3 regions of the Pseudomonas sp. NY8896 genome follow, and region 1 is predicted to be linked to each of the others. Evidence: riboswitches for the same ligand, from Rfam matches in the RefSeq annotation. Region 1 holds a riboswitch; each other region holds the start of a gene.
What was found. Region 1 has a riboswitch for thiamine pyrophosphate ahead of thiC (phosphomethylpyrimidine synthase ThiC). Riboswitches for the same ligand answer to the same signal wherever they lie in the genome.
Positions count from the first base shown of each region.

Region 2: another riboswitch for thiamine pyrophosphate. It lies ahead of thiC (phosphomethylpyrimidine synthase ThiC); the one in region 1 lies ahead of thiC (phosphomethylpyrimidine synthase ThiC).
Region 3: another riboswitch for thiamine pyrophosphate. It lies ahead of Q9451_RS16835 (TenA family protein); the one in region 1 lies ahead of thiC (phosphomethylpyrimidine synthase ThiC).

Region 1 is NZ_CP132350.1:1,106,760-1,113,259, reverse strand. Features, by position in the region: gene Q9451_RS04920 (RsiV family protein) at 1-9, shown strand, start outside; gene cytX (putative hydroxymethylpyrimidine transporter CytX) at 1-1,261, opposite strand, end outside; gene thiC (phosphomethylpyrimidine synthase ThiC) at 1,427-3,307, opposite strand; TPP riboswitch at 3,463-3,569, opposite strand; gene Q9451_RS04905 (TolC family outer membrane protein) at 3,730-5,166, shown strand; gene waaA (lipid IV(A) 3-deoxy-D-manno-octulosonic acid transferase) at 5,257-6,500, opposite strand, start outside.
Region 2 is NZ_CP132350.1:447,135-453,634, reverse strand. Features, by position in the region: gene cytX (putative hydroxymethylpyrimidine transporter CytX) at 1-932, opposite strand, end outside; gene thiC (phosphomethylpyrimidine synthase ThiC) at 1,098-2,978, opposite strand; TPP riboswitch at 3,134-3,240, opposite strand; gene Q9451_RS01950 (TolC family outer membrane protein) at 3,401-4,837, shown strand; gene waaA (lipid IV(A) 3-deoxy-D-manno-octulosonic acid transferase) at 4,928-6,199, opposite strand; gene Q9451_RS01940 (LysR family transcriptional regulator) at 6,211-6,500, opposite strand, start outside.
Region 3 is NZ_CP132350.1:3,765,621-3,772,120, forward strand. Features, by position in the region: gene Q9451_RS16830 (Ig-like domain-containing protein) at 1-1,500, opposite strand, end outside; TPP riboswitch at 1,752-1,866, shown strand; gene Q9451_RS16835 (TenA family protein) at 1,946-2,593, shown strand; gene tenA (thiaminase II) at 2,596-3,255, shown strand; gene Q9451_RS16845 (ABC transporter ATP-binding protein) at 3,374-4,990, opposite strand; gene Q9451_RS16850 (ABC transporter permease) at 4,987-5,829, opposite strand; gene Q9451_RS16855 (ABC transporter permease) at 5,826-6,500, opposite strand, start outside.

The DNA of each region.
Region 1 (6,500 bases):
CGCGGCTGAGGCTTAGCAGCCCATGCAGCACACCTGCCAGCAGCAATGCTGGCAGGGTAGCGCCCAGTTCCGGTGCATTAGCGGCAATCAGGTGATAGGCCGCCACACCCGCAAACCAGGCCACCAGCGCTTGCCAGTGCAAGCCATCGATTTGCGCAGGCAGGCGACGACGACGGATCACGTAATGGTCCATCAGCACCACACCGAACAGCGGCGCGAATACCGAACCGATCAGCAACAGGAAGTTCTCATACTGGGCCAAGGGGGCCAGCAGGGCGATCAAGGTGCACAGCACGCCGATCGCAAGTGCCAGGTGCTCGACCTTCAGCGGCAGCAGCACACCGGTTGAAACTGCCGCCGAGTGGATGTCGGCGAAGGCTTTTTCCGACTCATCCAGCAGAATCAGCAGCAACGGGATACCCATGCCGGCCCCCGCCAGCGCCAGCAGCAGCGCATTGACTTCGCCACTGGCGGCGAAAGCCAGGGTGTAGGCCACGCCCAGGCTCATCAGCCAGGTGTTGCCGATGAAATAGCCCACGACCGTGCCACCGAACACATGCTTGCCGTTGCGGGCGAAACGCGAGTAGTCGGCAATCAGTGGCAACCAGGACAGCGGCATGGCGATGACGATATCAAAGCCCACCGCCAGGGACATCGAACCGTCACCCGCGCGGCTCCACAGATCAGCCAGGTCGGCCTTGGCGAACAGGTTCCAGGTGAGCCAGACGCAAGCGCCCAGCAGCAACCAGATCCCCCAGGCGCGCAGCACCTTGCGCACGAAGGCCAGTGGCCCGCTGACGGCCAGCAAGGTGGCTAGCGCACCGAAACACAGGGTCCACAGCATCGGGCTGTTCCAGGCACTCTCCTCACCGAAGGCTCGCGCGCCCAACAGGCTGGCAGCATCGCGCATGACGATGATTTCGAACGCGCCCCAGCCCACCAGTTGCAGCAGGTTGAGCAACGCCGGCAAACGCGCGCCATGGCTGCCCAGGCTGAGTTTCAACGTGCCCATGGCGGACAGGCCGGTGTCGCTGCCGATCACCCCGGCGGCGCCCAGCAACAGCACACCGACACCGGTGCCCAGGGCGATGGCCAGCACCGCGCCGGCAAGGCCCAGGCCTGGCGCCAGCATGGCACCGACTTGCAGCACCATCAGGCCGATGCCTAGGGAGAACCACAGCGAAAACAGGTCGCGGGCACCGAAGATACGCTGGTGGGTGGGGACCGGGTGGTCGGGGGAGAATTGGCTGGGTGATGTCATGGTTGGCGCTCGCCGGCAATGTTGTTGGTGTTCTTGGCAAGGACTTCGTCCTCGAATCGCGACGCAAGGCCGCTCCCACAGTGGCCGCGCAGGCCTTGAGCCTTGTGCGGTCCCTGTGGGAGCGGCCTTGTGTCGCGAAAGGGCCGCTAAGCGGCCCCAGCGTTCTTACACTTTGTGGTACAGCTGGCTGCCTTCCTGGCGGAACCGCTCGGCCTGCTCACGCATGCCTTCTTCGACCGTCACATCCACGGCCTCGATCTTGGCGGCGTACTCACGCACTTCCTGGGTGATCTTCATCGAGCAGAACTTCGGCCCGCACATCGAGCAGAAGTGCGCGACCTTGGCCGATTCCTTCGGCAGCGTCTCGTCGTGGAAGGCACGGGCCGTGTCCGGGTCAAGGCCAAGGTTGAACTGGTCTTCCCAACGGAACTCGAAACGCGCCTTCGACAGGGCGTTGTCGCGAATCTGCGCACCTGGGTGGCCCTTGGCAAGGTCGGCGGCATGCGCGGCGATCTTGTAGGTGATGATGCCGGTCTTGACGTCGTCTTTGTTCGGCAGGCCCAAATGTTCCTTGGGCGTGACGTAGCACAGCATGGCGCAACCGAACCAGCCGATCATCGCCGCACCAATACCCGAAGTGATGTGGTCGTAGCCCGGAGCAATGTCGGTGGTCAGTGGGCCGAGGGTGTAGAACGGCGCTTCGTCGCAGCACTCCAGCTGCTTGTCCATGTTCTCTTTGATCAACTGCATCGGCACGTGGCCAGGGCCTTCGATCATGCATTGCACGTCGTGCTTCCAGGCAATCTTGGTCAGTTCGCCGAGGGTTTCCAGCTCACCGAACTGCGCGGCGTCGTTGGCGTCGGCAATCGAGCCAGGGCGCAGGCCGTCGCCCAGCGAGAAGCTGACGTCGTAGGCCTTCATGATTTCGCAGATTTCGTCGAAGTGGGTGTACAGGAAGTTTTCCTTGTGATGCGCCAGGCACCACTTGGCCATGATCGAGCCCCCACGGCTGACGATACCGGTGACACGCTTGGCGGTCAGCGGCACATAACGCAGCAGCACACCGGCGTGGATAGTGAAGTAGTCCACCCCCTGCTCGGCCTGCTCGATCAGTGTGTCGCGGAACAGCTCCCAGATCAGGTCCTCGGCCACGCCGTTGACCTTTTCCAGGGCCTGATAGATCGGCACGGTGCCGATCGGCACCGGCGAGTTGCGGATGATCCACTCGCGGGTTTCGTGAATGTGCTTGCCGGTGGACAGGTCCATGACCGTGTCCGAGCCCCAGCGGATGCCCCAGGTCAGCTTGGCCACTTCTTCCTCGATCGAGGACCCCAAGGCGCTGTTGCCGATGTTGCCGTTGATCTTCACCAGGAAATTGCGGCCGATGATCATCGGCTCAACTTCCGGGTGGTTGATGTTGGCCGGAATGATCGCGCGGCCACGGGCGATTTCCTGGCGGACGAATTCGGGGGTGATTTCTTTCGGGATGTTGGCACCGAAGCTGTGGCCAGCATGCTGCTCTTTGAGCAGGCCAGCTGCGCGGGCCTCCTGCAGCTTCATGTTTTCGCGGATGGCCACGTATTCCATCTCGGCGGTGATGATGCCCCGGCGGGCATAGTGCATCTGCGAGACGTTGGCACCCGCCTTGGCACGACGCGGGTTGCGCACATGGGCGAAACGCAGCTTGGCCAGCTCGGCGTCGTTCAGGCGCTGCTGGCCGAAGTCGGAGCTCAGGCCGTCCAGGCGCTCGGTGTCACCACGGGCGTCGATCCACGCTGAACGCACGTCGGCCAGGCCTTTGCGCACGTCGATGATCACGTTGGGGTCGGTGTATGGGCCGGAGGTGTCGTACACCAGCACCGGGGCATTGGTCTCGCCACCAAAATCGGTAGGGGTGTCATCCAGGCTGATTTCACGCATGGGTACACGGATGTCCGGGCGCGAGCCTTCGACATAGACCTTGCGCGAACGCGGGAACGGTTGCACGGACTGCTGATCGACTTGTGCCGATTCGCTGAGGTTGATCGCTTTTTCTTGTTTGGTCATCACAGGCTCTCCAGACGGCTTCCTAGCAGTGGAATGTCGGGGTGAACCTGAAACGCGCGGACGCACCCTCTTTGGAGTGCAGTGCCGGGTATGGGGGTGCCTGAAGCTGCATGCAGCTGTGACAATCCCGGACCTGGCACAAGAGGCTCCCCGGGAAGGCGAGCAATCTTGTTCCCTACGCAGGCGCTAACCTGATCAGGTTCAACGGGATCCGCACCTCTGCGATCTCAGCCTTTGCTTCAAGGCACCCCGACAAGAACCTGCGCAGTCTAGACTGGAGTGGTCGGCAAAGCCAAGCGGGTAAATGCGCGGATGATGAAAGGCACACCAAGCGATTGTTGCCGGGTGCGCATGGCACTACACTGGCCCGTCGCGCGATACTCAACAGTTCAGTAATTAAATTTCGTACAAGGATTGCCTCTATGCTGCGCAAACTCTCACTGGCGATAGCCGTGTCTTGTGCGTCCAACGGAGTGGTCTGGGCAGCGGACGTGCCCCAATCAGTAAAGACCGACCTGGTCAGCGTCTATCAGGAAGCGGTCGACAACAACGCCGACCTGGCGGCGGCACGCGCCGATTACGGCGCCCGCAAAGAGGTGGTGCCCCAAGCCCGTGCCGGGTTGCTGCCAAACCTGTCGGCCGGCGCAGAAATGCTGAACACGCGCACCAAGCTGGACGAACCATCGACCACCAGCAACCGCAGCGGCAACACCTGGAGCGCCACCCTGGCTCAGCCGATCTTCCGCGCTGACCGCTGGTTCCAGCTGCAAGCGGCCGAAGCGGTCAACGAACAGGCAGCGCTGGAGCTGTCGGCGACCGAGCAGAACCTGATCCTGCAAACCGCGCAGAACTACTTCGCCGTACTTCGCGCACAGGACAACCTGGCCGCGACCAAGGCCGAGGAAGCGGCCTTCAAACGCCAGCTGGACCAGTCCAACGAACGCTTCGACGTCGGCCTTTCCGACAAGACCGACGTGCTGCAGTCCCAAGCCAGCTACGACACCGCCCGGGCCAACCGGATCATCGCCGAACGCCAGGTGCAAGACGCCTTCGAGGCCCTGGTGACCCTGACCAACCGCGAATACACCTCGATCCAGGGGGTGGTGCACACCCTGCCGGTGCAGGTGCCTACACCTAACGACGCCAAGGCCTGGGTAGAAACCGCTGGTCGCCAGAACCTCAACCTGTTGGCGACCAACTACGCGGTTTCCGCCGCCGAAGAAACCCTGCGCCAGCGCAAGGCCGGCCATGCGCCGACCCTTGACGCAGTGGCCAAGTACCAGAAAGGTGACAACGACAACTTCGGTTTCACCAACCCCGCACCAGCCCCCGTCACGCGCTACGGCGGCGATGTCGAGCAGACCAGCATCGGCCTGCAACTGAACATCCCGATCTACAGCGGCGGCCTGACCAGCTCGCAGGTGCGCGAGGCCTACCAGCGCCTGAGCCAGAGCGAGCAGCAACGCGAAAGCCTGCGCCGCCAGGTGGTGGAAAACACCCGCAACCTGCACCGCGCGGTGAACACCGATGTAGAGCAGGTACAGGCGCGCAAGCAGTCGATCATCTCCAACCAGAGTGCGCTGGAAGCCACCGAAATCGGTTACCAGGTCGGTACACGCAACATCGTCGACGTGCTCGATGCCCAGCGCCAGCTGTACACCTCGGTGCGCGACTACAACAACAGCCGCTATGACTACATTCTCGACAACCTGAGCCTGAAGCAGGCAGCCGGCACCCTGAGCCCGCAAGACCTGCAGGACCTCAAGCGTTACCTGAAAGCGGACTACAACCCGGACAAGGACTTCCTGCCACCGGACCTGGCGGCTGCCGCGGCGAAGAACTTCGAGCGCCGCCCTTGAGATAGATGTTGGCTTTTTCGCGGGCTCGCCCGCTCCCACAATTCAAATCCTGTGGGAGCGGGCAAGCCCGCGAAGAAGGCGATGCAATAATCAGCGGATAAGCGCACTCAGCCCATCGAGCAAGCGCTGCAGCGCCCCCTGATTGGCCTGCATCACCGCCCTGCCCGCCTCACCCATGCGTTGGGCATCCTGCGGCAGCTCGACCAGACGCCGCACAGCACCGGCCAGTCCATCGGTATCATCCACCTGCTGCAACGCCCCCGCCTCGCGCAGCATCGCGCTGATTTCGAGGAAGTTGAACACATGCGGCCCCATGAGCACCGGCAAGGCAAGCGCCGCAGGCTCCAACGGGTTGTGCCCGCCGGTCGCTACCAGGCTGCCACCGACGAAGGCAATGTCGGCCAAGGCATACAGGAACAGCAGTTCGCCCATGGTGTCGCCCAGCAATACCCGGGTTTGCCCATCGACCAGCGTGCCAGCAGAACGGCGCACGGTGGCGAATTGCTCGCTGCACAACGCGTGTACCGCATTGAATCGCTCGGGATGGCGCGGCACCAGGATCAGCAAGGCATCGCCATGCACCTGCAACAACTGCCGGTGCGCCTGCAAAATCAGCGCATCCTCGCCTTCATGGGTGCTGGCAGCAATCCACACTGGGCGCTGCTCGGCACCCCACTGCTCACGCAGTGCCTTTGCACGTGGTAGCAGTTGCTCATCAATCTTCAGGTCGAACTTGATCGAACCGGTGACCTGCACGCACTCAGTGCGCGCACCCAGGTCACGGAAACGCTGCGCCTCGGTTTCGGTCTGCACGGCAATCAGGCTCATTTCGGCCAGCATCGGCCGGGTCAGCTTGGCAAAGCGCCCATAACCACGGGCCGAGCGCTCGGATAACCGCGCATTGGCCAGCGCTACCGGAATCCCGCGTTTGGCGCACTGGTGGATGTGGTTGGGCCACAGCTCGGTTTCCATGATGATGCCCAGCTTCGGCCGCACATGATCGAGAAAACGCCCCGCCGCCCATGGCAGGTCGTAGGGCAGGTAGCAGTGCTGCACGCGCGGTTCGTCGGCGAACATGGCGCGAATACGCTCGGAACCGGTGGGAGTCATGCAGGTAAGGGTGATGGGCAGTTCGGGGTAGGCCTTGAGCAGGGCACGCACCATGGGCGCGGCAGCAATGCTCTCACCCACCGACACCGCATGCACCCAGATGCCGCCCTGGCGCATGGTCGGCAGCTTGAAGGCAAAGCGCTCACCGATACGCTGGCCATAGGCCGGCGCCTTGCGTGCGCGCAGGTACAGGCGCAGCGCAACCAGCGGCAGGCCCAGGTGAA
Region 2 (6,500 bases), 660 kb from region 1:
GGCAGCAGCACACCGGTTGAAACTGCCGCCGAGTGGATGTCGGCGAAGGCTTTTTCCGACTCATCCAGCAGAATCAGCAGCAACGGGATACCCATGCCGGCCCCCGCCAGCGCCAGCAGCAGCGCATTGACTTCGCCACTGGCGGCGAAAGCCAGGGTGTAGGCCACGCCCAGGCTCATCAGCCAGGTGTTGCCGATGAAATAGCCCACGACCGTGCCACCGAACACATGCTTGCCGTTGCGGGCGAAACGCGAGTAGTCGGCAATCAGTGGCAACCAGGACAGCGGCATGGCGATGACGATATCAAAGCCCACCGCCAGGGACATCGAACCGTCACCCGCGCGGCTCCACAGATCAGCCAGGTCGGCCTTGGCGAACAGGTTCCAGGTGAGCCAGACGCAAGCGCCCAGCAGCAACCAGATCCCCCAGGCGCGCAGCACCTTGCGCACGAAGGCCAGTGGCCCGCTGACGGCCAGCAAGGTGGCTAGCGCACCGAAACACAGGGTCCACAGCATCGGGCTGTTCCAGGCACTCTCCTCACCGAAGGCTCGCGCGCCCAACAGGCTGGCAGCATCGCGCATGACGATGATTTCGAACGCGCCCCAGCCCACCAGTTGCAGCAGGTTGAGCAACGCCGGCAAACGCGCGCCATGGCTGCCCAGGCTGAGTTTCAACGTGCCCATGGCGGACAGGCCGGTGTCGCTGCCGATCACCCCGGCGGCGCCCAGCAACAGCACACCGACACCGGTGCCCAGGGCGATGGCCAGCACCGCGCCGGCAAGGCCCAGGCCTGGCGCCAGCATGGCACCGACTTGCAGCACCATCAGGCCGATGCCTAGGGAGAACCACAGCGAAAACAGGTCGCGGGCACCGAAGATACGCTGGTGGGTGGGGACCGGGTGGTCGGGGGAGAATTGGCTGGGTGATGTCATGGTTGGCGCTCGCCGGCAATGTTGTTGGTGTTCTTGGCAAGGACTTCGTCCTCGAATCGCGACGCAAGGCCGCTCCCACAGTGGCCGCGCAGGCCTTGAGCCTTGTGCGGTCCCTGTGGGAGCGGCCTTGTGTCGCGAAAGGGCCGCTAAGCGGCCCCAGCGTTCTTACACTTTGTGGTACAGCTGGCTGCCTTCCTGGCGGAACCGCTCGGCCTGCTCACGCATGCCTTCTTCGACCGTCACATCCACGGCCTCGATCTTGGCGGCGTACTCACGCACTTCCTGGGTGATCTTCATCGAGCAGAACTTCGGCCCGCACATCGAGCAGAAGTGCGCGACCTTGGCCGATTCCTTCGGCAGCGTCTCGTCGTGGAAGGCACGGGCCGTGTCCGGGTCAAGGCCAAGGTTGAACTGGTCTTCCCAACGGAACTCGAAACGCGCCTTCGACAGGGCGTTGTCGCGAATCTGCGCACCTGGGTGGCCCTTGGCAAGGTCGGCGGCATGCGCGGCGATCTTGTAGGTGATGATGCCGGTCTTGACGTCGTCTTTGTTCGGCAGGCCCAAATGTTCCTTGGGCGTGACGTAGCACAGCATGGCGCAACCGAACCAGCCGATCATCGCCGCACCAATACCCGAAGTGATGTGGTCGTAGCCCGGAGCAATGTCGGTGGTCAGTGGGCCGAGGGTGTAGAACGGCGCTTCGTCGCAGCACTCCAGCTGCTTGTCCATGTTCTCTTTGATCAACTGCATCGGCACGTGGCCAGGGCCTTCGATCATGCATTGCACGTCGTGCTTCCAGGCAATCTTGGTCAGTTCGCCGAGGGTTTCCAGCTCACCGAACTGCGCGGCGTCGTTGGCGTCGGCAATCGAGCCAGGGCGCAGGCCGTCGCCCAGCGAGAAGCTGACGTCGTAGGCCTTCATGATTTCGCAGATTTCGTCGAAGTGGGTGTACAGGAAGTTTTCCTTGTGATGCGCCAGGCACCACTTGGCCATGATCGAGCCCCCACGGCTGACGATACCGGTGACACGCTTGGCGGTCAGCGGCACATAACGCAGCAGCACACCGGCGTGGATAGTGAAGTAGTCCACCCCCTGCTCGGCCTGCTCGATCAGTGTGTCGCGGAACAGCTCCCAGATCAGGTCCTCGGCCACGCCGTTGACCTTTTCCAGGGCCTGATAGATCGGCACGGTGCCGATCGGCACCGGCGAGTTGCGGATGATCCACTCGCGGGTTTCGTGAATGTGCTTGCCGGTGGACAGGTCCATGACCGTGTCCGAGCCCCAGCGGATGCCCCAGGTCAGCTTGGCCACTTCTTCCTCGATCGAGGACCCCAAGGCGCTGTTGCCGATGTTGCCGTTGATCTTCACCAGGAAATTGCGGCCGATGATCATCGGCTCAACTTCCGGGTGGTTGATGTTGGCCGGAATGATCGCGCGGCCACGGGCGATTTCCTGGCGGACGAATTCGGGGGTGATTTCTTTCGGGATGTTGGCACCGAAGCTGTGGCCAGCATGCTGCTCTTTGAGCAGGCCAGCTGCGCGGGCCTCCTGCAGCTTCATGTTTTCGCGGATGGCCACGTATTCCATCTCGGCGGTGATGATGCCCCGGCGGGCATAGTGCATCTGCGAGACGTTGGCACCCGCCTTGGCACGACGCGGGTTGCGCACATGGGCGAAACGCAGCTTGGCCAGCTCGGCGTCGTTCAGGCGCTGCTGGCCGAAGTCGGAGCTCAGGCCGTCCAGGCGCTCGGTGTCACCACGGGCGTCGATCCACGCTGAACGCACGTCGGCCAGGCCTTTGCGCACGTCGATGATCACGTTGGGGTCGGTGTATGGGCCGGAGGTGTCGTACACCAGCACCGGGGCATTGGTCTCGCCACCAAAATCGGTAGGGGTGTCATCCAGGCTGATTTCACGCATGGGTACACGGATGTCCGGGCGCGAGCCTTCGACATAGACCTTGCGCGAACGCGGGAACGGTTGCACGGACTGCTGATCGACTTGTGCCGATTCGCTGAGGTTGATCGCTTTTTCTTGTTTGGTCATCACAGGCTCTCCAGACGGCTTCCTAGCAGTGGAATGTCGGGGTGAACCTGAAACGCGCGGACGCACCCTCTTTGGAGTGCAGTGCCGGGTATGGGGGTGCCTGAAGCTGCATGCAGCTGTGACAATCCCGGACCTGGCACAAGAGGCTCCCCGGGAAGGCGAGCAATCTTGTTCCCTACGCAGGCGCTAACCTGATCAGGTTCAACGGGATCCGCACCTCTGCGATCTCAGCCTTTGCTTCAAGGCACCCCGACAAGAACCTGCGCAGTCTAGACTGGAGTGGTCGGCAAAGCCAAGCGGGTAAATGCGCGGATGATGAAAGGCACACCAAGCGATTGTTGCCGGGTGCGCATGGCACTACACTGGCCCGTCGCGCGATACTCAACAGTTCAGTAATTAAATTTCGTACAAGGATTGCCTCTATGCTGCGCAAACTCTCACTGGCGATAGCCGTGTCTTGTGCGTCCAACGGAGTGGTCTGGGCAGCGGACGTGCCCCAATCAGTAAAGACCGACCTGGTCAGCGTCTATCAGGAAGCGGTCGACAACAACGCCGACCTGGCGGCGGCACGCGCCGATTACGGCGCCCGCAAAGAGGTGGTGCCCCAAGCCCGTGCCGGGTTGCTGCCAAACCTGTCGGCCGGCGCAGAAATGCTGAACACGCGCACCAAGCTGGACGAACCATCGACCACCAGCAACCGCAGCGGCAACACCTGGAGCGCCACCCTGGCTCAGCCGATCTTCCGCGCTGACCGCTGGTTCCAGCTGCAAGCGGCCGAAGCGGTCAACGAACAGGCAGCGCTGGAGCTGTCGGCGACCGAGCAGAACCTGATCCTGCAAACCGCGCAGAACTACTTCGCCGTACTTCGCGCACAGGACAACCTGGCCGCGACCAAGGCCGAGGAAGCGGCCTTCAAACGCCAGCTGGACCAGTCCAACGAACGCTTCGACGTCGGCCTTTCCGACAAGACCGACGTGCTGCAGTCCCAAGCCAGCTACGACACCGCCCGGGCCAACCGGATCATCGCCGAACGCCAGGTGCAAGACGCCTTCGAGGCCCTGGTGACCCTGACCAACCGCGAATACACCTCGATCCAGGGGGTGGTGCACACCCTGCCGGTGCAGGTGCCTACACCTAACGACGCCAAGGCCTGGGTAGAAACCGCTGGTCGCCAGAACCTCAACCTGTTGGCGACCAACTACGCGGTTTCCGCCGCCGAAGAAACCCTGCGCCAGCGCAAGGCCGGCCATGCGCCGACCCTTGACGCAGTGGCCAAGTACCAGAAAGGTGACAACGACAACTTCGGTTTCACCAACCCCGCACCAGCCCCCGTCACGCGCTACGGCGGCGATGTCGAGCAGACCAGCATCGGCCTGCAACTGAACATCCCGATCTACAGCGGCGGCCTGACCAGCTCGCAGGTGCGCGAGGCCTACCAGCGCCTGAGCCAGAGCGAGCAGCAACGCGAAAGCCTGCGCCGCCAGGTGGTGGAAAACACCCGCAACCTGCACCGCGCGGTGAACACCGATGTAGAGCAGGTACAGGCGCGCAAGCAGTCGATCATCTCCAACCAGAGTGCGCTGGAAGCCACCGAAATCGGTTACCAGGTCGGTACACGCAACATCGTCGACGTGCTCGATGCCCAGCGCCAGCTGTACACCTCGGTGCGCGACTACAACAACAGCCGCTATGACTACATTCTCGACAACCTGAGCCTGAAGCAGGCAGCCGGCACCCTGAGCCCGCAAGACCTGCAGGACCTCAAGCGTTACCTGAAAGCGGACTACAACCCGGACAAGGACTTCCTGCCACCGGACCTGGCGGCTGCCGCGGCGAAGAACTTCGAGCGCCGCCCTTGAGATAGATGTTGGCTTTTTCGCGGGCTCGCCCGCTCCCACAATTCAAATCCTGTGGGAGCGGGCAAGCCCGCGAAGAAGGCGATGCAATAATCAGCGGATAAGCGCACTCAGCCCATCGAGCAAGCGCTGCAGCGCCCCCTGATTGGCCTGCATCACCGCCCTGCCCGCCTCACCCATGCGTTGGGCATCCTGCGGCAGCTCGACCAGACGCCGCACAGCACCGGCCAGTCCATCGGTATCATCCACCTGCTGCAACGCCCCCGCCTCGCGCAGCATCGCGCTGATTTCGAGGAAGTTGAACACATGCGGCCCCATGAGCACCGGCAAGGCAAGCGCCGCAGGCTCCAACGGGTTGTGCCCGCCGGTCGCTACCAGGCTGCCACCGACGAAGGCAATGTCGGCCAAGGCATACAGGAACAGCAGTTCGCCCATGGTGTCGCCCAGCAATACCCGGGTTTGCCCATCGACCAGCGTGCCAGCAGAACGGCGCACGGTGGCGAATTGCTCGCTGCACAACGCGTGTACCGCATTGAATCGCTCGGGATGGCGCGGCACCAGGATCAGCAAGGCATCGCCATGCACCTGCAACAACTGCCGGTGCGCCTGCAAAATCAGCGCATCCTCGCCTTCATGGGTGCTGGCAGCAATCCACACTGGGCGCTGCTCGGCACCCCACTGCTCACGCAGTGCCTTTGCACGTGGTAGCAGTTGCTCATCAATCTTCAGGTCGAACTTGATCGAACCGGTGACCTGCACGCACTCAGTGCGCGCACCCAGGTCACGGAAACGCTGCGCCTCGGTTTCGGTCTGCACGGCAATCAGGCTCATTTCGGCCAGCATCGGCCGGGTCAGCTTGGCAAAGCGCCCATAACCACGGGCCGAGCGCTCGGATAACCGCGCATTGGCCAGCGCTACCGGAATCCCGCGTTTGGCGCACTGGTGGATGTGGTTGGGCCACAGCTCGGTTTCCATGATGATGCCCAGCTTCGGCCGCACATGATCGAGAAAACGCCCCGCCGCCCATGGCAGGTCGTAGGGCAGGTAGCAGTGCTGCACGCGCGGTTCGTCGGCGAACATGGCGCGAATACGCTCGGAACCGGTGGGAGTCATGCAGGTAAGGGTGATGGGCAGTTCGGGGTAGGCCTTGAGCAGGGCACGCACCATGGGCGCGGCAGCAATGCTCTCACCCACCGACACCGCATGCACCCAGATGCCGCCCTGGCGCATGGTCGGCAGCTTGAAGGCAAAGCGCTCACCGATACGCTGGCCATAGGCCGGCGCCTTGCGTGCGCGCAGGTACAGGCGCAGCGCAACCAGCGGCAGGCCCAGGTGAAACAGCAAGGTATAGAGTGTTCTGTTCATGGCGGCGAAGTTTACCCGATCGCACGCAGGTGTACTGCAAAGCGCTCGGCCAGCCACTGCGCAGCGGGCCCCAGTGGCTCATCGCGGCGCCAGGCCAGCTCCGCCACCAGCGCCGGCGGGCGCCACTCACTGTCCAGTTCGACCATGTGCGCCTGGTAGGTCGGGTACTGCACCACGTGCCGCGGCAGCCAGGCCCAGCCCAGGCCGCGCATCAGCAGTTCAGCCATGGCGTAGAAGCTGTCGGCACGCCATACCTGCGGGCTGATTGCCTCGCCGCCAGGGTAACCACTTTGCTGTGGGG
Region 3 (6,500 bases), 2.7 Mb from region 1:
GGCCTTGTCGGCTATCACCAGGTTGACGTCGTAGTCACGGTTACCCCACGGCATGCCCGAACCGCTGGGGAAGCGCAGGTTGACGCCGTCCTGCAGGGCTTCGTTGCCACGGTCCAGGGCGCTGTAGTAGTTCATCATCACGGCGTTGCCTTTGTAGACGTTCTGCGCCGTGAAATCCATCATGTGGTCGTGGAACCAGTGGGTGCTCATGGTTTCACGCCAGTCGCCGCGAATCTTGATGCTGCCGTTCTGGCAGGTTTTCAGGCCCGGTGTGCCGTCGTTGACGAACAGGGTTTCGCCCGGCGAGCAGGGGAAGGCCGCACGCGGGTCCTGGGCACGGGTGTTGATGGTGTCGTAGCCGGCCAGTTGCACCGGCCAACGGTAGTCGTAGTACTGGCCGGGGAAGAAGTAGGCGTTGGCGAAACCATCGCTTTCGGCCGGGGAATGGCCGTTGTGCTCGTGGGTCGAGATGGTGTGCAGGCCAAAACCGCCGTTGGCCGACGGGTCGATCGGCAGGGCATTGTAGTGGCGCATCAGGATCGGCTGGCCGTAGCGCACCATCAGCAGCTTGGGCGGGAAGGTGCCGTCGAAGGTCCACAGCGACTTGTGGTTCTGCAGCGGGAAGTTCGGGTGGAAGCGGGTATCGATGCCCTTGGTGGTGCCCAGCGTGGTCGGGATATCGGAGGTCTGGTAGTACAGGCCACCTGGGGCGAATTCCCCGACTGTGTAGTTGTGCATTTGCCTGCGATCGCGCAGGCCAAGGTTGATGCGCGCGCCAGCCTGCGCGGTCTTGAATGCCGCCTGCGGATAAAACTCGTTCCAGCGCTGGTGCGACCAGCCTTTTCCTGGTGGACGGCCTTCGGCGGGCGAACCGACCGGGTGGCGGTTGAGGAACATCTCGATCTGTGCTTTCCACGGGTTTCGATCAAGCACGTTGGAGAACTGGGTCGGGAACGGGTACAGGCCCGGTTGCTTGAGGAAAGCTTCCAGTGCTGTGCCACTGGGGCCGCTGCGGGCCACTACGTTGGGGTCTTGAGCCGGGGCCGCGCCCAAGGTGGGCACCGGGAAGGTCAGGTCTGGCGGCGGCAGTGTCGGGTCGAGTTTTTCCGGGCCGAACTCTTCGAAAAGCAGCAGTTGCTGGGTGAAGGGTTGCGCACCGAACAACGGGCTGGGCTTGCCGTTGGTGGGGTACCTGTCCGAGGTTTGCAAGGCGGGTGGCAGCACGTTGTCGGTACGCACCGTATCGCGGTTGCCGTACACGCCATCGGTCAGCTCCAGCGAGCCTTCGTTGGCTTCTGGCAAGGTGCTCAGGTTGAGCAAGGCCGGGGTCGGGTCGTCCGGCTGGTCGGTGTAGGCCGAGGGGTCCGTCGGCGGTGGCGGGCTGTTGTCGTCCAGCGGGCTCGCCATGGCCGTGATCAGCCCAAGGCTGAGCATCAGCGCGGTGACGGAAGAGAGCTGGAATACATACCGGTTCGGGTGAATCACGGCAGGTGTTTTCATTGCCTTATGCCTCGCTCACGGCTGTATGGCTGAGGGCCATCAATGGCGTTTTGCCTGGTCTTTGGGCCTGAGCAACGGCTGTGCCAACAGGTATTTCAGTAATGCTTTGTCATACAAAACCTTGCGGCGCCTAGGGTGCGCTAAATAATGGCGCGTCAAGAATGGGCCTAAGTCCCCAAAAGCGGGTGACCCAATGCCCACTCACTGGGTGGATCGGGGCGTGACAGCCCCGACGCACTGGGGTATACCTGTTCGCCACCAAGGGGAGCCCGGCAATGGGCTGAGAAACCGCTGAACACTGCAGCGCGGTGACCCTTCGAACCTGATCCGGATCATGCCGGCGAAGGGATGGGGCTTGTAACCTGCCTTTTTGCCGGCCTCACTGCGAGGCCCAGTCCATGCCAACTGCCAAGGTCTCGCTGTCACCCTCATCAAGGACAGCAACATGACCGAACGTTTCAGCCAGTCCCTGCACCGCCAGAACGAGCCGACCTGGTCGGCAGCCGTTGGCCACCGTTTCGTGACCCAATTGTGCGACGGCAGCCTGCCGGACCCGATCATGGTCAACTACCTGGTACAGGACCACCGCTTTCTTGACAGCTTCCTGACCCTGCTGGGCGCGGCCATCGCCACCGCCGACACGTTCGAGGCCCGCCTGCGTTTCGGCCGCTTCGCCGGGATGATCTCAAGCGACGAGAACACGTACTTCCTGCGCGCCTTCGAGGCCCTGGATGTCAGCCCGGCGCAACGCAATGAACCAGCCGATACCGCGCCTACCGCAGGTTTCAAGGCGATCATGCGCGAAGCGGCAGCCACCCGGTCCTACGCAGCGGCCCTGGCGGTGCTCAACGTTGCCGAAGGCCTGTACCTGGATTGGGCGCTGAAGGCACCGAAACCGATGCCGGAAAACTTCGTCCATGCCGAGTGGATCACCCTGCACGACAACCCGGCATTCCAGGACTTCGTCGCCTTCCTGCAGGCCGAGCTGGACCGCGTCGGCCCGCAACAGGCCGCGCTGGCAAGTGACTTCTACCAGCGCACCGTGGCGTTGGAGCTGGCCTTCTTCGATGCCGTCTACCCGGAGGGCCAGTGAGCATGGATATCTTCGAGCGCCTCAAGACCGCTGCCGCGCCGCAGTGGAACCGCTACGTGGACCATGACTTCGTGCGGCAGATGGGCGAGGGCACGCTGAGCGAGCAAGCGTTCCGAACCTACCTGGTGCAGGATTACCTGTTTCTGATCCAGTTCGCCCGCGCTTGGGCGCTGGCCGCCTACAAAAGCCGCCGCCCGGCCGACATCCGTGCCGCGCAGGCCGGGCTGGCGGCGATCCTGGACGAAACCGAGTTGCATTTGCGCCTGTGCGCGCGCTGGGGGTTGACTCAGGCTGATATCGAGGCCGCACCAGAGCACCAGGCGACGGTGGCGTATACCCGTTACGTGCTGGACTGCGGCGCCGCCGGCGACCTGCTGGAGCTGCATGTGGCACTGGCACCTTGCGTGATCGGCTATGCCGAGATCGGCCGAACCTTGGCCGAACGCATCGGCGATTTGAGCAACCACCCGTACCGCGAGTGGATTGGCGAATATGCCGGGGAGGGCTACCAAGGCGTGGCGGCGGCCGCGCGCAAGCATCTGGATGAACTGGCTGCGCGAAGCATGACAGAGCAGCGGTTTGCTGAGCTGGTGGGGATTTTCGGCCAGGCGTCCAGCCTGGAAGCGGATTTCTGGCAGATGGGGTTGGACGGGGCTGCGTAGGCCGTTACGGCCGCTTTGCGCCCCCATCGCGGCACAAGGCCCTTGTAGGAGCGGCCTTGCGTCGCGATGGGCTGCGAAGCAGCCCCAGCATCGGTGATCCAACCCAATCGCTGCAGGCTCACCCCACCTCACGCACCAAGGGCCGCTCCCCCTGCAATACCCGGCCCAATCCTGGCATATCCTCCAGCAAGCTCCGCGTGTAGTCACTCGCGGGCCGCTCGAACACCTGCTCGGTCGGCCCTTGGTCCACCAGCCGCCCCTGGCGCATCACCAGCACCTGATCGCTGATGCCGCGCACCGTCGCCAGGTCGTGAGAAATGAACAGGTAGGTCAGCCCCAGCTCAGCCTGCAAACGCTGCAACAACGCCAACACCTGTGCCTGCACGGGCGCATCCAGGGCCGACAGCGGCTCATCGAGCACCAGCAGCTCCGGTTCAGCCGCCAAGGCACGAGCGATAGCCACACGCTGGCGCTGCCCACCAGACAACGCTCCAGGCCGACGCAGCAGCAACTCGGCGGGTAACCCGACCCGCTCCAGCAAACCCAGCACCCGCTGCCGATCGTCTCGTCGCGCGCCAATGGCAAAGGCGCGCATCGGCTCACTGACGATCTGCAGCAGGTTGTGCCTAGGGTCCAACGCAGCCCAGGGGTTCTGGTAGACCAGTTGCACTCGCCGCCGGTAGGCATGCAATTGGCGCCGGCTGGCGCCCAGTATTGGCTGGCCGTCGAACAACACGCTGCCTGCACTGGCTTGCTCCAAGGCCAGGATGATGCGGGCAGTGGTGGACTTACCCGAACCTGACTCGCCCACCAGGCTGGTGGTACTGCCACGGGGCAGGGTGAAGCTGACACCGTCGACCACCGGCGCGGCATGCCGGTTGAAACGCCGCATCAGGCCACTGACCTGCAACAGGGGTTCGCCAACTGCGCTGGCTGGGCCAGTACGCCGTTGCTGCAGGCGTGCCAACGGTGAGGCCGCCAGCAGCTGCCGCGTGTAGGGATGCTTGGGTGCATGCCATAACTGCGCGGGCGTGCCGCTCTCCAGCAGTTGGCCGTTGCGCATCACCAGAATGCGATCGGCACGGTCCAGCGCCACCGCCAGGTCATGGGTGATGAGCAACAAGCTGCTGCCGCGTGCGCGCACCAGTTGCTGCAGGCGGTCTAGAATTTGCCGCTGCACGCTGACATCCAGGGCGCTGGTGGGTTCGTCGGCGATCAACAGCGGTGGGTCATTGGCCAAGGCGATTGCGATCAACACCCGCTGGCACATGCCACCCGACAGCTCATGGGGGTAGCGGCGGGACAGTTGCTTGGCATCCCTGAGGCCCACCTGCTGCAGCAGTGCCAGCCCGCGCGCACCGGCTTCACGGCCCGGCACGCCATGCACGGTCATGGCTTCGACCAGCTGTGCACCGATGGTCTTGACCGGGTCCAGCGAGGTGCCGGGGTCTTGTGGCACGAAGCCGACCAGGCGGCCACGGCGTTGGCACCAGTCACGTTCAGCAAATTGTTCCAGCGCCTGGCCTTGCAGCCACAGTTGGCCTCGCTGCCGCGCCGCGGCTGGCAGCAGCCCGGCGAGGGCCGCAGCGGTAGTGGATTTGCCCGAACCGGACTCGCCCACCAGGCAGACAATTTCACCTGCGGCAATTTCCAGGTCCAGCGCCTGTACGGCGGCTTGCGGGTTGCCTGGATAATCGACGCTTAACTGCTGGATACGCACCAATGGGGTGTTCATCGCACATCTCCCTGTAACTGTTGCAGCCCATGGGCGAGTTGATGAGTGGCCAGCACCACGGCGGCCACCACCAAGCCCGGCAATGTGGTGTACCACCAGGCCACGACCATGTAGTTGCGGCCTTCGGCGATCAGCAGGCCCCACTCCGGTTGCGGTGGCGGTGCGCCAAAGCCGAGGAAGCTCAACGCCGACACAGCCAGCACGGCACTGGCGAACTCCAGTGCGGCCAAGGCCAGTAGCGGCCCGGCGGCGTGCGGCAACACATGCCGCCAGAGGTTGCACCAGCTGCCCACACCGGCCACCTGCGCCGCCTCGACAAAGCTGCGGCTGCGCCAGCGCAGCACTTCGCCGCGGGCCAGCCGGGCGAAGATGGCCACGGATGACAGCCCTACGGCTACGGCGATTTCCAGCGTGCCGAAGCCCAGCGCCGTGACAATCGCCATCGCCAGCAACAATGCGGGAATGGCCATCAGCACCTCCACCAGCACTGCCAGCGCACGATCGGCCAGGCCACCGAACCAGCCGGCGATGCCACCCAGCAGACTGCCGACCAGCAAAGCGATCAGCACGGCGATACTGGTCGCCTGCAGTGACAGCGCCGCGCCATGGACACAGCGCGCGTACAGGTCGCGGCCAAGGTGGTCGGTGCCGAACCAGTGCCGGGCGGAAGGGGCTTGCAAGGCCTGACTGGGATCGGCCAGCAACGGGTCGGCGCGGCTGAACAGCTCTGGCCAAAAGGCCCAGCCCAGTACCAGCAGGAACAGGACGACACTCAATGCCAGCGGCAGGCGAGGCCAGCGTTTCGCTTGTACAAGGCCATAGGCGGTTTTTACGCTCATGCCCGGCCTCCTTGGCCAATACGTGGGTCGAGCAGGGGGTAGAACAGGTCGGTCAGCAAGTTGGTCAGCACGTACAAGGCCGCAGCCAGCAACACCACACCCTGAACCACGGCGATGTCCTGGCTGGCCACTGCGGCCTGGGCCAGGCGGCCGATACCCTCACGTGAGAACACGGTTTCGGTCACCACCGCCCCGGCCAGCAGGTTGCCCAGCAAGGTGCCGGCCAGGCTCAGCAGCGGTATTGCTGCATTGTGCAGCACGTGCCCGCACAACAAGCGCCAAGGCCCTAGCCCTTTGCTGCGCAATGCCTGGACGAATGGCTGGCGGCTGACACTGGCCAGTGAACGTCCCAGTACCTGAGCGATCATCGCCGCACAAGGCAGGGCCAGGGTTAGCGCCGGCAGCACCAGGCTGGCCGGGCCTTGATTGCCCATGGCCGGCAGCCAGTGCAGCTGGAAGGAAAACAGCTGCAACAGCACCAGGCCAACCCAGAAGGTCGGCAACGACACCACCACGGCCGGGGCGTTATGCAAAGCGCTCTGCAACGTGCGCTGACGTACCTGATGCGCCGCCAGGGCCAAGCCGATGCCCAGTGGCACGGCCAGGGCCAGTGCGGCGAACGCCAGGGACAAGGTGGCGGGCAACGCGTCTGCCAGGGCCTGAGCCACTGG